DNA from 2 places in the Bacillus sp. FSL K6-3431 genome. Region 1 is predicted to be linked to the other one. Evidence: riboswitches for the same ligand, from Rfam matches in the RefSeq annotation. Region 1 holds a riboswitch; the other holds the start of a gene.

The links. Region 1 has a riboswitch for lysine ahead of MHB53_RS10110 (Na+/H+ antiporter NhaC family protein). Riboswitches for the same ligand answer to the same signal wherever they lie in the genome.
Region 2: linked by a shared signal. The riboswitch ahead of MHB53_RS24335 (aspartate kinase) and the one ahead of MHB53_RS10110 (Na+/H+ antiporter NhaC family protein) in region 1 are both predicted to bind lysine.

What each region holds. Positions count from the first base shown of each region.
Region 1 is NZ_JBBOCT010000001.1:1,945,904-1,954,094, forward strand. It holds gene MHB53_RS10100 (YhcN/YlaJ family sporulation lipoprotein) at 1-569, shown strand, start outside; gene MHB53_RS10105 (M23 family metallopeptidase) at 728-1,687, shown strand; gene MHB53_RS10110 (Na+/H+ antiporter NhaC family protein) at 2,175-3,743, opposite strand; lysine riboswitch at 3,846-4,034, opposite strand; gene yunB (sporulation protein YunB) at 4,097-4,858, opposite strand; gene MHB53_RS10120 (YunC family protein) at 4,973-5,278, opposite strand; gene MHB53_RS10125 (bifunctional metallophosphatase/5'-nucleotidase) at 5,336-6,709, opposite strand; gene MHB53_RS10130 (DUF72 domain-containing protein) at 6,805-7,650, opposite strand; gene sufB (Fe-S cluster assembly protein SufB) at 7,890-8,191, opposite strand, start outside.
Region 2 is NZ_JBBOCT010000001.1:5,105,228-5,113,418, reverse strand. It holds gene sdhA (succinate dehydrogenase flavoprotein subunit) at 1-1,273, opposite strand, end outside; gene MHB53_RS24345 (succinate dehydrogenase cytochrome b558 subunit) at 1,332-1,961, opposite strand; gene MHB53_RS24340 (YslB family protein) at 2,233-2,694, shown strand; gene MHB53_RS24335 (aspartate kinase) at 2,839-4,071, opposite strand; lysine riboswitch at 4,169-4,354, opposite strand; gene uvrC (excinuclease ABC subunit UvrC) at 4,399-6,171, opposite strand; gene trxA (thioredoxin) at 6,368-6,682, opposite strand; gene MHB53_RS24320 (electron transfer flavoprotein subunit alpha/FixB family protein) at 6,805-7,785, opposite strand; gene MHB53_RS24315 (electron transfer flavoprotein subunit beta/FixA family protein) at 8,051-8,191, opposite strand, start outside.

The sequences.
Region 1 (8,191 bases):
TTACTAAAAATACGAAAGATGTAGAAGATCATAATGAATTATATCATAATGATCAATTTGGATTTGTTCGCCAAGTAAAAAACTCTACACAAAATGATACTGATAACAAAATAGGAATAAGGCCAATAGATAGAGAAGACACAGCCGACACTATAAGTAAAATGGCTGTTAGACTAAATAATGTCGAAGATGTCAATGTGCTTGTAACTGATCAAGAAGTATTAGTTTCCTATCTAATTAATGACGATGGGAAAGACATTCGTTTTGAAACAGCAGACCAAGTAAAAAAAACGGCAGCAAGTGTAGTTCCACGCTGGTACCATGTATACGTAACAGATGATCCAGCATTATCACAAGATGTCAGAAATATCGCATCAATGACATCCACCATTAGCGATAAAGACAATACAGTTAGAAAAACAGTAAAATTAATGCTTGAACGTTCTCCTCAAGGAAGAACATTAGGTAACGGTGAAAATGCAAATGGCGAAACAGCCGATCAGATCAATCCTGAATTAGAAAAAACTAATTACCAGCAACAATTCGATCGAAATCAAAAGCGTCCTTAATCAGGACTCAGATAAGACAGTGGCTACAGGTTTGGGAACATCGGCGACAAATAAAAAGCGTAGGATCAAGTAGCTAATAGTACTCCCCCGCCTATGTGTCAACGCCGATGTTACCTTTCATATAGTGGCCGAAAAGAGGTGAATTTTCTGTGCACAAATTGTTGCTAGCTTTACTCCTGTTCTTATTTTTTCCATGGCAAGTTAATGCAGTATCATTAACAGACGCTGAAATATTGGAGAAAAGGATCACTTTATATAAAAAGACAGAAGCTACGTCACAAATTCCTTGGTATTATATAGCCGCTATCGATCAATTTGAGCGAAGTATTCGCCATGTACGCAATGATTTGCCAAAACCTGATGGATTTACTGGTTATTATATAACTCCAGAACAATGGGTAGGTCCTACAAATCCTAATCCACAAGACGAAAATTTACTTTCAATTGGACTATTTGGCGGCAAAGGACAGGACGGAGATGGGGACGGGAAAGCGAATAAAGATAATGATGAAGATTTACTTTATACACTTGCAACATATATTTCCCAATACGGGGTGAATGATCAATCATTTCGGATTGCGTTATGGGATTATTATCAACGAGATAAAACGGTCAACGCGATTATGACAAATGTAAAGTTATTTAAGACATTCAATCGGATCGATTTAATCGAAAAAGCCTTTCCCATCCCGAAATCTCATCATTATTCGTATAATAATACGTGGGGAGCTGGAAGAGGCTGGGGTGGCCGAAGAATCCATGAAGGCACGGATATTTTCGCTAGTTATGGCACGCCCGTTTACGCTGTTGCTTATGGAGTCGTTGAATTAAAAGGGTGGAATAAATTTGGAGGTTGGCGCATCGGCATCCGTGATATAAACAATACGTACCATTACTACGCTCACTTAAATGGTTATGCTAAAGATATAAACATTGGAGATACTGTAGAGCCTGGTACAGTAATCGGAAGCGTTGGAAGCTCTGGCTATGGTCCACCAGGCACATCTGGTAAATTCCCGCCACATCTTCACTTCGGTATGTATAAAGACAACGGAATCAATGAATGGTCTTTTGATCCTTACCCACATTTAAAAAACTGGGAACGTAGTAAAAATTAGATAGAAGGAGCTGTCCGATAAGTATGAAAATCGGTAAAACGGCTTTCTACTAATTTTTCATCTTGCTCTGATTAAAAAAAAGTGTAAGTTGATTGGAGTGGGGGCGTTCAATTGACCTTGGGAGTGCCTTTTTCGCAGTGAGCGGAAATCGGTAGATGTTCAATTTACCTTAGTCCTGCTTTTTTCGCTAGGAGGGGCAATCGGGAGGCGTTCGATTTACCTTAGTCCTGCTTTTTTCGCTAGGAGGGGCAATCGGTAGACATTCGATTTACCTTGGTCCTGCTTTTTTCGCAGGGAGGGCAATCGGGAGACGTTCGATTTACCTTAGTCCTGCTTTTTTGCAGGGAGGGGCAATCGAAGTGCGTCCAATGACCAGGTCGTGCCTTTTTCGTGATGAGGATAAAGAGGGGCTCCTAAAAAGCCATTATATGACTTTTTGGACACCCCTCCTTTTTTTCAATACATATCATTTTGTTGACATTTCACTTTACATTTCAAGTTGTTTCTTTTTATTTTTTTCCATCACTGCTGTAAAAATTACTAACAGCAGTATGATTGTTAGCAGACCAAATACAGTGCTGCCCGACATTCCCAGTACTACATAGCCAATCCCCGAAATCACTGCAGCAGTTACGGCATATGGAAGTTGTGTAAGTACATGATCCATATGATTACAACCTGCACCTGTCGAAGAAAGAATCGTTGTATCTGATATTGGTGAACAATGGTCGCCAAACACAGAACCGGCTAGCACAGCAGCCATTGCAGGCAATAATAATGATATATCAGTGACAGCAATTATTTGTCCTGCAATCGGTAATAAAATACCAAATGCCCCCCAAGATGTTCCTGTAGAAAAGGCCATTAATCCTGCACCGAAAAATAAAACTACTGGTAGAAATATTGGATTTAATTGAGATTTTTCAACAAGGCTAGCCAAATATATACCTGTCCCTAACTCATCAATGAGGGAACTAATTGCCCATGCGAAAAGTAAAATAAGCACAGCAGGCACCATTGATTGGACACCTACCTTTAAACCAGTAACAATATATTTTGATTCCAAAGATTTATGTTTTATTTGTTGACGGAAAAATAAAGCGATAGTTACAACTAAACCGAATAACCCACCATATAAAAGCGCCGCAGAGACATCGGCATTAGCGAATATATCCATAATAGATGCTTTACCTTCTGTTTCTTTTAACCCGCTCCAAATGATAGCGCCAACCGTTCCAATAAAAAGTGCCGCAATCGGCCACAGTAAATCCCCCACTGCTCCCTTTTCACTGACAGGCAGGTTTTCTTTCACTTCACCTGGAATCGCTTTGTCTGGGTCGTATGGGGTACCTGTGGCTATTGTCCGTTCCTCATGTACCTTCATGCTGCCAAAATCAATATTTCGAATCGCGATAATAAAAACAAGTGCTAATGCTGTCCATACGTATAAATTCATTGGAATCATTTGAAGAAAGGCAGACAATGGTGAAATGTCGGTAATGTTGTGGGTAACAAACACAGTACCAATAATCCCAATAATAAACGCGCCCCAGCTTGAAATAGGTGCTACAACACAGACTGGCGCGGAAGTTGAGTCAATAATATAAGCAAGCTTTGCTCGTGATACACGATGACGATCCGTTATTGGACGCGCAACCTGACCAACTGCTAAAGCATTAAAATAATCATCGATAAAAATGATAATCCCAAACACTGCAGCTAATACTTGTGCTCCAGCCCTACTTTTTACCTTTGTCATCGCCCATTCTCCAAAAGCTCGGCTTCCACCTGCAATATTAATAAGCGTTGTAATTGCTCCTAAAATAAATAAAAATAAAACAATATAAATATTCCATGTGTTCAAACTACCATTTTCAATAAAAATCCCTTTAATTGTTTTCCATAATGTGGATACAGCACTAATAGGACTTCCCTTTTCCAAAAGCAAGGCTGATGTTATAATCCCTGTTCCTAGGGAGAGTAAAACTCTTTTTGTTATGATGACCATTACAATCGCCAAAAGTGGCGGAAGTAATGAAAAAATTGAATTCTCCATTTTTCCTCCTATTGTTTAGAGGAGCCGCAGACAGATTTAAACACACAAAAAGAGCAATGATAGAGATCTACCATTACTCTTGTAATGTACAGGTACTCCATCGTGATCTGTAGCTCCCCATTTTGATTCGTTTAACAAAATCAAATAATGAGAGTGGTACTCTTATTTAGAGCAACACCAACGATCACGTATTGACATACATTCTCGCTTCGGCAAAAGAACCTTTCAGCTATGATCATAGTTGTCATCCTCACGCAGCTTACTGATTTATTTTGCACCTCTACCCCATCCGATTTGATAAGGTTTGATTCATTTATAATTCTAATATAACATTTTTCCAGCATACTAGCAATTTACTCCGGTTTAGTTGGCATTTGGATGGATGGTCCAGTATTACCACTTCCATTATAAAATTGTGGAACCGCTCCTTCCAAGACTCCAATTGCGATTGGAATACTTTGCGTCACCTTCGTCATTGTTGATTCAAAAGGAATAATAATTTGCACATGTACCACGATTTGTATAGATACTACAATAAAAGCACTATTAATTCCATACGGTTCCATATCATAATCTATATTCGTTTGTACATCTCCGATCGCCGTAAATTTGATTGGAATTCGTGGTCCCAGATTTCCAAGTAACACATTATTCGTTGCTTGCCCAAGTGGAACGGAATATACAATCCCATCATCTTCGGCAGTTTTATCCATGTCTATTTCTATATTCGCTTCAGCTTCCAACGCTTGTAGATTTCCCCTTTCCGCTTCCTTTAAGTTAGCTTGCACAAGGGTTTCGATATCTGACTTAATCCGTGAGATAATAACAGTATCAAAATTCGTCGATGTTCCTCCCGCACCATTCGGTACTGTTTCCGTTACTTCTTTTATATCCTTCACATTTGGGACAACTTCCTTTACAGCATTATTGATCACCATTGGCGCGATTTTTCTCGTCTGTGATTCGGCATACCTGACCAATGTCGGCTTAATACCTTTATTTACGATCCACAGCCCTGCGGCCGTAGAGAATATAAAAAATACCAATGATAGCAATAAGACATAACGGAACGGCAAAGGCCCGCGCCGTGTCCTTCGAGCGCGAAATACTGCCAATAAAATCCCCCCTTAACAGCTAATATATGCTGATAAGAGGGGATTTAGCGCTACAAAGTGAAACATCTATCTAGACTTATTACTGTTTCCACGATTAAAGTACATAATGTTCATTTAATTTACCATTTTAAGCAATGCATCTTTTCCTTTCATACCAACCTTAATCCCCAACTTTTCAGCTGCCTTTGTAACTGATTCCAAAGGTGCTTCCAATAACTGATCTATCGTCCTAACTCCCAATGCTCTTCCCGCGATAATCTCACGATCCGCAAGTAAACGATTAAGCAATCCCACATCTAATGCACCACACATTATATATCCATTATCATTAGATACAGTAAGCAATGTCGTCTTTGGCAAGCTTACTGAAGTGGCAATAAAGGTGAACCCACCGATGTTAATCGGAACAACTGAAACCATCTTATTCACTCCTTCCAATATTCATATGTATGAATATTGGAATCAATAGTTTACTGATTATGATCCATAAAGTTTTTTCAATTTCCATTCCATTACATCACGAAGGAACTCTGGCATATAATATTGCTTCATTTCCGAACGTTGCATTTCTGGAAAAAACTTTCCAAATGTAAACATATCAATTGTACCAAGCTTATAAATCCTTTCAGGATCCAGTGGTTTTCCCGCAATTTCCACTTCAAGCTTGCTACGATTTATTTCAATTCCATAATAAATAAATTTACCCATTACACTTCCACGAAAACCAAGACCTTTTACTTCTAACGATGGCCAATGATCACTCTCTGCATGCAATAGAATTTCTTTAAGCTCCGCACCTGTCAGTTCAACGGTACACGGATTGATCGGATGTGGAAGCATTTGGTGTAGGTCATATTTTGTTATTTCCCCTTTTTTTAAGGGCGCTAAAACAAGTCCTGAGTTGATGAGCGTACAATCAGCATTACACCACTCGTGTATCGCTTCACATAAAATCTGCGGAGTTGGCGATGGAATTGTCCAATCAAAAGCCAATGTTTCAGGAATTACAGCAACTTCTGTATTTAATTGTTCTTTACCGATCTGAGCGTATGATTGTATTTTATTTTCTTCATTATTAGATGGTGGCAGGTTGGATGTTTTAATGAGACTTGCTTTCACTTTTACGTTTGTCCTTTGTTTTTCCTCCACCTTAACATAGCCTACATATTGCCCATATTTTCCAGCTGCAGCAAGTGTCGTGCGATTTATTTGTTTCCCCATATGTAAAATATGATGTGTATGCCCGCCTAATATTAAATCGATGTTTGGATGAAGTTCTGCTATTTTCTCGTCATCATAAATGCCCAAATGTGATAATAAAATAATGATATCCGTCTTCTCTTTCAATTTGTTCAATTGAATATCTAATTCCGTCAATGGTTCTGATAGATCCCAGCCAAGCTGCTCATATAATTTCCGATAATAAGCGGTTATTGCTGTGACACCAATTCTTGTACCTTGTTTTGTTTCATATATTTGATAGGGTAAAACCCAGTCTGGCCTCTCCCTATTCAGATAATATAAATTTGCTACAATTACATCAAAGTTCGAAGCATTGTATAATTCATCTAAAGCATTGTGTGGCAACGTGATTCCTTCATTATTACCAATCGTTACAGCTGTATATCCTACATCATTCAACAACCCCACATTACCTTTTCCCATAGTCGCTTCTGTAAACGGATGCCACCGATCAGCAAAATCTCCAATGTCAAAAATGAAAACATCTTCCCCCATTGCTTCATGATGAGCTTTTCGCTCTTTTAAATAGTCAGCTATTCTTGGCCAGTTTTCAAAATGGCTATGAAGATCATTTGTATGGTATATATGAATTACTTCCTTCTCTTTCATTTATACACTTCCTATCGGTATCAACAATTCTAATTAACTGTACAGTTTTTTACTAAGACTGAATAAATACCCTACTTTATTTTGCTCGGATGCATCTAAAATAAATTGAGCTGTTTTGCAGCAAGGCCATCGTACTCTATACCCAGTAAATCAATTAGTTGTTTTGCATTATTCGCTGCATCTCCGCCAGAGTTATTATTGAACATAACAAAAATATCTTCTGTTTCTTTTTGGATTTTAAGCAAGTTCTCTTTCCATTCAAGGAGCTCCACCTTATTATACCGATATAAATAGCGAACTTCACGCCAATTTTTTCCGTTAGGCTTCATCCATGCCGCTATATTGCGGCCGTGCATGCGGACAAGCGTTTTTGTTTTATTTGTAGGAGTTAATACCGTTGGAACTGAACCTATCCCAGCCTGTGGTTCGTCACAAATACTATGAATCCAGTTCTCTTCCTCCATAAATCTTAATGTACTTGATTTGTAACGGGGATAAAACCATGTCTGGTTACGAAATTCTAATGCAAGCGGAATATCGCCCATCTTCTCTCGACAATAACGTAAATAGCTCACATTTTCCTTTGTACAATCGAACCACGGAGGAAATTGGAACAGCACCATTGCTAACTTTCCGCTCTTTATATATGGATCTAACGATTGATTAAATGCTGAAAACATTTCTTCCTTTGTAGAATAAGGAATCTCACTCCGCTGGTGTCCTGTCATTCCTTGATAGGCCTTTACGACAAAGTGAAATTCCGGCGGAGTGTCTTTAATCCACTTTATTACATTTTTTTCAGGTTGAATGGCATAGAAGGAAGTATCTACTTCAACTGTAGGAAAATGAGCCCCGTATTCTTGTAGTTTATCACGAGTGACAGTTCGATTTCCATAGAGCGATTCATGATCTCCCCAACCGGTTACGCCAATATAAATCATGTTATTCACCTACTTTTAAGTACTTATATTAGGTTTTCAGTTTAAACAATGGAATACGTGTCATTGTAAATATTAGTATTTATTTCCATGAATAAGCACTTCTATTTATTTCTATAGGCCATAATGATATTCTACTGCCACCATGGAGGTTTGATAAACCCCATGAGGCTCTTCAACTAGCGCTTGTTACAAACAAAAACCCGTCAGGCAATTATCGCCGGACGGGTTTAGATGTGATATTAACCGATAGAACCTTCCATTTCGAATTTAATAAGACGGTTCATTTCTACGGCATATTCCATTGGTAGTTCTTTTGTAAATGGCTCGATGAAGCCCATAACGATCATTTCAATCGCTTCTAACTCAGGGATTCCACGGCTCATTAGGTAGAAGAGCTGTTCTTCGGAAACTTTAGATACTTTTGCTTCATGCTCAAGTGAAATATTGTCATTCAATATTTCATTGTATGGAATTGTATCTGATGTTGATTTATCATCTAGGATCATCGTGTCACATTCAATATTAGAACGAGCACCATGCG
Region 2 (8,191 bases), 3.2 Mb from region 1:
ACAATGAAGATGGTAAGGCATCTGCACTTATCTCAAGACCATCAATATATTTAACAGCTTCAGGTCCAGCGACCATTCCGCCATAAATAGCTGAAAGTAGTGAGTTAGCACCTAAGCGATTCGCCCCATGTTGTGAATAATCACATTCTCCAGCGGCAAACAGTCCTGGAATACTCGTATGTTGATCAAAATCAACCCACAAACCACCCATTGAATAATGGACCGCAGGGAAAATCTTCATTGGAACTTTACGCGGGTCATCACCTGTAAATTTCTCATAGATTTCGATGATACCACCAAGTTTCACGTCAAGCTCATGTGGATCTTTATGAGATAGATCAAGATATACCATGTTTTCTCCGTTAATACCAAGCTTCATATTGACACAAACATCAAAAATTTCCCGTGTTGCAATGTCACGAGGTACAAGGTTACCATATGCTGGATATTTTTCCTCAAGGAAATACCATGGTTTTCCGTCTTTATAAGTCCAAACTCGTCCACCTTCACCACGTGCAGATTCACTCATTAAGCGAAGTTTATCATCTCCAGGAATGGCCGTTGGATGGATTTGGATAAACTCTCCGTTTGCATACGCTGCACCTTGTTGATATACGATGGATGCAGCTGCACCTGTATTGATAACTGAATTTGTTGATTTCCCAAAAATAATACCTGGTCCACCTGATGCCATAATAACGGCGTCTGCAGGGAACGATTTAATTTCCATAGACGTTAAATTTTGTGCAACAATTCCACGACAATTACCTTCATCATCTTTGATAATACCAAGGAATTCCCATCCCTCATATTTACTAACAAGACCTGCAACTTCATGGCGACGTACTTGCTCATCAAGTGCATATAAAAGTTGCTGTCCTGTGGTTGCACCTGCATATGCCGTTCTGTGATGCTGTGTTCCACCGAAACGACGGAAATCTAGCAATCCTTCAGGTGTTCTGTTAAACATAACACCCATACGGTCTAGCAAGTTAATAATTCCTGGTGCAGCATCGCACATTGCTTTAACTGGTGGTTGGTTTGCTAAAAAGTCTCCACCGTATACTGTATCGTCAAAATGGATGGAAGGAGAGTCTCCTTCACCCTTTGTATTTACAGCTCCGTTAATTCCGCCCTGCGCACAGACAGAATGGGATCGTTTCACAGGTACTAATGAAAAAAGGTCAACTTGTTTACCTTCTTCTGCGATTTTTATTGTAGCCATCAAGCCGGCTAATCCACCGCCGACCACGATGATTTTACCTTTGCTCATCGTGTGATTCACTCCTTTTTTTACCGATGTACTATCATTTGTTCAAATTATATCAATATTAGAAGAATAGATCTGGGTATACGAATGCAAATGCCGCACGGACACCAATAATTGAAATGATGACAAATACTCCAACCATTACCCAAGATGAAATACGTTGTGATTTAGGTGATTGCGTAATTCCCCATCTAACTAGGAATGACCAAAGACCATTTGATAGATGGAATGTAGCAGATAGAATACCGATTAAATATAAGATCAATACTAACGGGTTTGATAAAATATCTTCCATCATTTTAAAATTAACTTCTACACCAAAGAATGCCTTTTGAATACGAGTTTCCCATACATGCCATGCAATGAATGCCAATAAAAGCACGCCTGTATAACGTTGGATGGTAAACATCCAATTTCGAAAGTAACTTAGCTTGACTGGATTGTTTTTTGCAGTGAACGCGATATAAATTCCAAGAATTCCATGAAACAAAATTGGTATGTATATTACTGCAAATTCAAGGAAAATTACAAAAGGAAGATTTCCCATAAATGCCGAAGCATTATTAAATGCTTCTTCACCCTGCGTAGCAAAGTGATTAATGATTAAGTGCTGCACTACAAAAAGGCCCACCGGAATAACACCCAATAATGAGTGCAATCTGCGCCAATAAAATTCATTTTTCCCTGCCACAATTTCCCCCCCTTAATTGTTCAACCTCTATGCGGCAGTCAGTATAGAGTGAAAACCACTTAAATACCAAAACTGCATAAAGTATTTTTCATCAATTATGTGACATATCTATTCTACTCCTCACTATCAGAAGCGTCAAGGCAACGTTTACATATTTTATTATTGTTTTAATTACATTCTGAAAACTTTTCAGGTGGAATATTTATCACTTTTTTTTCTTTTCGCCCTGATTTTTGTATATAATAGGTGCATAAAGAAAGAGGGGAATTAATTGAAATCTTCCATAGAAAAAAAAGTTGCAACGCAAAATGATATAGATGAAAGCTATACTGTACCGATATTTGGCTATGAATTACTTCGGGATATTCTTATTCCTGATTTATTGGGCAAAGACACTCCTGAAATTACATATTGGTCAGGAAAACATTTGGCACGTAAGTTTCCTGTTCTTTCTAAAGAAGAAAGTGAATCTTTTTTTCAAGATGCTGGCTGGGGACAATTACGCCTGAGTAGCGAAAGTAAAAACGAAATGAAGTTTGAACTTAGTGGCGATATCGTGCAAAGAAGATTACAAATGTTAACCGATCCATCATTTCGTCTTGAAGCAGGCTTTATCGCTCAACAGGTACAAATCCAAAAACAAGTGATGACCGAAGCCTATGAAGAGATAGTTAAAAAGCAAAATATAGTTATCTTTACAGTTAGATGGGACCCAAAAGATCCGATTGAATAAGGTGTGCGTGTTCGAGAGGTAGCCGGTATCTGTACATGTTAGCGGGACTATACCATAATTAATTATATTTCCACTGTTGTAACAATTAACCAAAAGAGGTTGTCTCAAATTTTTATTCGAGACAACCTCTTTTACATTTGAGCTTTATTTTACTTCTTCCACTACCGCACCAAGATCGAACGCTTCATGTAATGTTTGCGCTGCAGAAGTCATTTTATCTTCTTCTACTACTGCTGATACTTTAATCTCCGATGTACTAACCATTTTAATTTGGATATTTTCATCTGCTAATACTTGGAACATATGAGCAGCAACACCAGGATTAGAGACCATACCCGAACCAACGATCGACACTTTCGCCAGACCTGCTTCATATTCAATACTTTCAAATCCAAGAGTCTCTTTTTGACTTTCAAGAATATCGACAGTAGCTTGGCGATCTTTATTTTTAATTGAAAAAGATAAATTTGTTTTATTTCCATCTATTTGACTTTGAATAATAATATCTACGTCTATTGCATTTTTAGCCAATACTGAAAAGATCGAAGACAAGCCTGTTATTTCATCTTTCAAACCAAAAATAGTCAGTCTTGTAATATCTTTCTCAAAAGCAACACCTCGAACGATTAAATTATTTTCCATGGATACTTCCTCCTTAATTACGGTTCCATCTTCATCTTCTGTGCTTGAACGTACTTCAAGCACTAGATTGTAATTTTTTGCAAATTCAACTGCACGCGGATGTAAAACGCCAGCTCCTAAATTAGCGAGTTCTAGCATTTCATCATATGAGACAACGGATAATTTACGAGCCTGGGATACATAGCGCGGGTCAGATGTATACACTCCTGTCACATCTGTACAAATAAGACAACGTTCAGCACCTAAAGCAGCTGCTAGAGCAACAGCAGTTGTATCTGATCCACCTCTACCCAGCGTTGTAATCTCTCCATCTTCTGTCACGCCTTGAAATCCTGCAGCAACAACTATTTTACCTTCTGCTAACTTTTCTTCGATAGGCTTTATTTTCACATCCACAATTCTTGCATTGGAATGAACTTGTTCTGTCACAATTCCAGCCTGCCAACCAGTGAAAGATACCGCAGGCATTCCCATTTCCGTAAGAGCCATAGATAAAAGCGAAATAGAAACCTGCTCTCCAGTAGTTAAAAGCATGTCCATTTCTCTATTGGCCGGGTTATCAGTAATCTGCCCTGCAAGATGTAGCAGTTGGTCTGTTGTTTTCCCCATTGCTGAAACAACCACTACCACTTCTTTTCCACTTTTCTTATAATTTGCAATTCGCTCCGCCGCTTGTTTAATTTTATCTGTGGTACTAAGCGATGAACCACCAAACTTGATAACAATTGTTCCCATTATCCTGCCCACTTTCTGAATGATATAAAAAAAGACAATGAGAGGTTAATCTCATTGCCTGTGAATCGCATAATTACACTCAATTCATTCACTAACATCATGAGATAGCCCTCCAAAACAGTATATATACTGTTTTGACAATCCTGCATTTCTTAAATCCAGGACCAGCGGAAAATAGTAAGGGTTTTTCTCCACTTCGGCAAACCATCCCTTTCAAAATCCTTCATTGAAGCCCGTACTTCTCTGGATCTTTACTCTTGAGGGTTGCACCTCTATCATTATTATTAATTTTCAATCATTATAGCATCTAGATTTAGAATTATCAACTTATTGTTCTAAGTTTTCCTTTAGTGCCTCCGCAATTTTAGTTGGCAAGCCCAGTTCTATAAAATCCTCTACCTCAGCTTCTTTCATTTTTTTCAATGAACCAAAATGGCGAAGTAGCTTTTTCTTTCTAACAGGTCCAATACCATCTATATCATCTAATGCTGACTGAAATGCTGACTTTCCTCGCAATTGCCTGTGGAAGGTAATTGCAAATCGATGGACTTCATCTTGAATTCTTTGTAATAAATAAAATTCCTGACTATTACGATCAAGTGGAATAATTTCAAGCGGATTACCAAATAGCAGCTGTGATGTACGATGCTTATCATCTTTTGCTAACCCGGCGACAGGAATATCTAAGCCAAGCTCGTCTTCGATAATTTCTTTTACCGTATCAATTTGACCTTTCCCACCATCAATCAGTATCAAATCAGGAAGCGGGAGTTTATCTCGTAACACTCTTGTATATCTTCTTCTTACAACTTCCCTCATTGACTCATAATCGTCAGGCCCTTTAACTGTTTTAATTTTGTATTTTCGGTATTCCTTTTTTTCTGGCTTCCCATTAATAAATACGACAAGGGCGGAAACGGGATTGGATCCTTGAATATTCGAGTTATCAAATGCCTCAATTCTATATGGAGTGTATATATCCATAGCATTTCCTAGTTTATCGATTGCATGGACAGTTCGCTCTTCATCACGTTCAATAAGAGAGAATTTCTCACCTAAAGAAATTTGTGCATTTTTACACGCTAGTTTAACTAATTCTTTTTTTTGACCCTTTTTTGGTTTTAGTACTTTAACTTGTAATAATTGTTCCGCTAACATTTCGTCAGCGGCTTCTGGTATTAATATCTCTTTCGGTTTAAAGTTTTCTGGAATGGAATAAAATTGCCCTAGATATGTGAGAAACTCTTCCGCTTTTTCACCATAAACAGGAAACAGTGACACCTCTCGCTCAATTAATTTTCCCTGTCGAATGAAAAATACCTGGACACACATCCACCCTTTATCCAACGCATATCCAAAAACATCTCGATCTGTAAAATCAGATGTCATCATTTTCTGTTTTTCCATCGTTGCCTCTATATGAGATATTTGATCACGATATTCTGATGCCCTTTCAAACTCGAGATTTTCAGAAGCCTCCAGCATCTTTTTCTGCAAATCCACTTTGATCGTCGAGTATCCACCATTTAGAAAACGAGTAATTTCATCCGTCATTTCTTTATATGTTTCTGTTTTCACTTCATATACACATGGAGCTAGACATTGTCCCAGATGATAATATAAACAAACTCGATCTGGTAGTGTCTGGCATTTCCTTAATGGATACAGCCGATCAAGCAGTTTTTTCGTTTCATTTGCTGAATGCGCATTCGGATATGGGCCAAAATATTTACCTTTATCTTTTTTTACTTTACGTGTAATAATTAGTTTTGGATGACGTTCATTCGTTAACTTTATATATGGATAGCTTTTATCATCTTTGAGCATGATATTGTATTTAGGATCATGCTTTTTAATCAAATTCATTTCTAAAATAAGTGCTTCAATATCTGAAGATGTAACGATATATTCAAAATCAACGATTTCACTAACAAGTCTCTGTGTTTTTGTATCATGTGAACCTGTAAAATAAGAACGTACCCGGTTTTTTAAAACTTTTGCCTTTCCAACATAAATAATCGTACCCTGCCGATCTTTCATTAAATAACAACCTGGTTGATCCGGCAAAATCTCTAATTTATGGCCGATTCTTTCATTCATAACCTCATCCCCTTGATAAGAAAAGCGAAAACGCTTGTTTTGCGACTATGTGGACATTGAACCTTGGCAAAATTCACCACGTCCTGAAGCGCCGGTGCCATTCTAAACATGGACATATTCTTTTTTATTGTATCATCTAATCCTTTTATTATTTAAAAAAATCCAGGCAATTTAGCCCGGATTTTAGATTCTTCTGTTACATATGTTTATTCAGTAACTCTGCAAGTTGATCTTTAGATTGAAAGCCAACTGCTTTGTCGACTTGCTCACCATCTTTAAAAACAACTAATGTTGGAATACTCATGATTCCATATTGACCTGCTGTTTCTTGGTTATCGTCAACATCTACTTTTACAATTTTTGCTTTTTCGCCCAATTCAGCGTCAAGTTCTTCAAGAACCGGTGCAATCATTTTACAAGGCCCACACCATGGAGCCCAAAAGTCTACTAATACGACACCTTCGCCAATTTCAGTAGCAAAGTCTAGGTCTGTTGCATGTATTATTGCCATTTAATTACCTCCTAAATATCAATCTGAAGCTAACGACAGTATATCATCAGGTGTGGAAACACGCTAATTATTTGCTTCATTTTTAATATACCCTATTAATAGCACATACTCAGTCTAATCTTTCAAGACGAAGCGGCTTTGATTTTGCGAAATTCTTCCGTTAACAAAGGAACAACTTCGAACAGATCAGCAACAATCCCATAATCTGCAACAGTGAATATTGATGCTTCAGGATCCTTGTTAATTGCCACAATTACTTTAGAGTTAGACATACCTGCTATATGCTGAATGGCACCGGAAATCCCACATGCAATGTATAGATCAGGCGTGACGACCTTCCCAGTTTGGCCTATTTGTAATGAGTAATCGCAATAATCTGCGTCACAAGCTCCACGTGATGCTCCAACAGCGCCACCGAGTACATCGGCTAGTGCTTGAAGAGGCTCGAAACCTTCTGCGCTTTTTACGCCACGCCCACCAGCGATGATCACTTTCGCTTCAGATAAATCCACACCTTCACTAGTCTTCCTTACAATGTCTTGAATAATTGTTCGTAAATCCTTGATATCAACTGATATGGATGCCACATCTCCGCTTCTTGAGTCATCTTTTCGCAGCGGTTCAATATTGTTTGGCCTAATTGTGATAAAAGTGGTACCTGCTAAAATTGCTTTCTTTTCAAAAGCTTTTCCCGAAAATATCGGTCTAATAAATACTAACTCTTCTCCATCTACTTCGATCGAAGTCACATCCGATATTAAACCACTATTTAATTTACTTGCAATTTTCGGTGATAAATCCTTTCCGAGTGCAGTGTGGCCAAATACGATGCCATCAGGTTTTTCTTGCTTTATGACAGCTAAAAATGCTTGAGAGAATCCATCTGAAGTATAATGTCCCAACTTTTCATTTTCTACAATGATCACGCGGTCTGCTCCGTAATGAATCATTTCTTCCGCGTTTGTTCGTGCTGAGTCACCGAGCAACACAGCTACCACTTCTCCATCACCAGCTATTTTTTTCCCCGCTGCAATTGCTTCAAAAGAGACATTTCTTAATGTTCCATCTCGCAATTCTCCCAATACAAGTAGTTTTTTCCCCATTTTATTACCTCCTATTCTTCCGAAAAAATTTGTTAAATTACGTGTTCAAAAAGGTGCCAAATTAGAAACAAGAAGTTCGAGGCGCGAGAAGGTTTTGAGGATCGGGCTTGCACACGATATGCTGACTTGTGTTGCTCACAGGACGTGAGCGATCTTAACAGAGGTTCCTCTTACCTTAACAGAGTTTCCTTTTCTTTAGTAGAAGTACCTAACCGCCAACGAAGAAATTCGCCGTTTATCATTTGGTAACTTTTTGAACATCCTCTTAAATTATTTTCGTTAACAAACCTGCCAGTTCCTTCACTTGTGTTTCTAGCTCGCCTTCCAGAATTCTACCGGCTTCTTTTGCAGGAGGTAGGAAAATGTCCATTGTTTTTGTTTTCGCTTCTACATCATCTTCATCTAA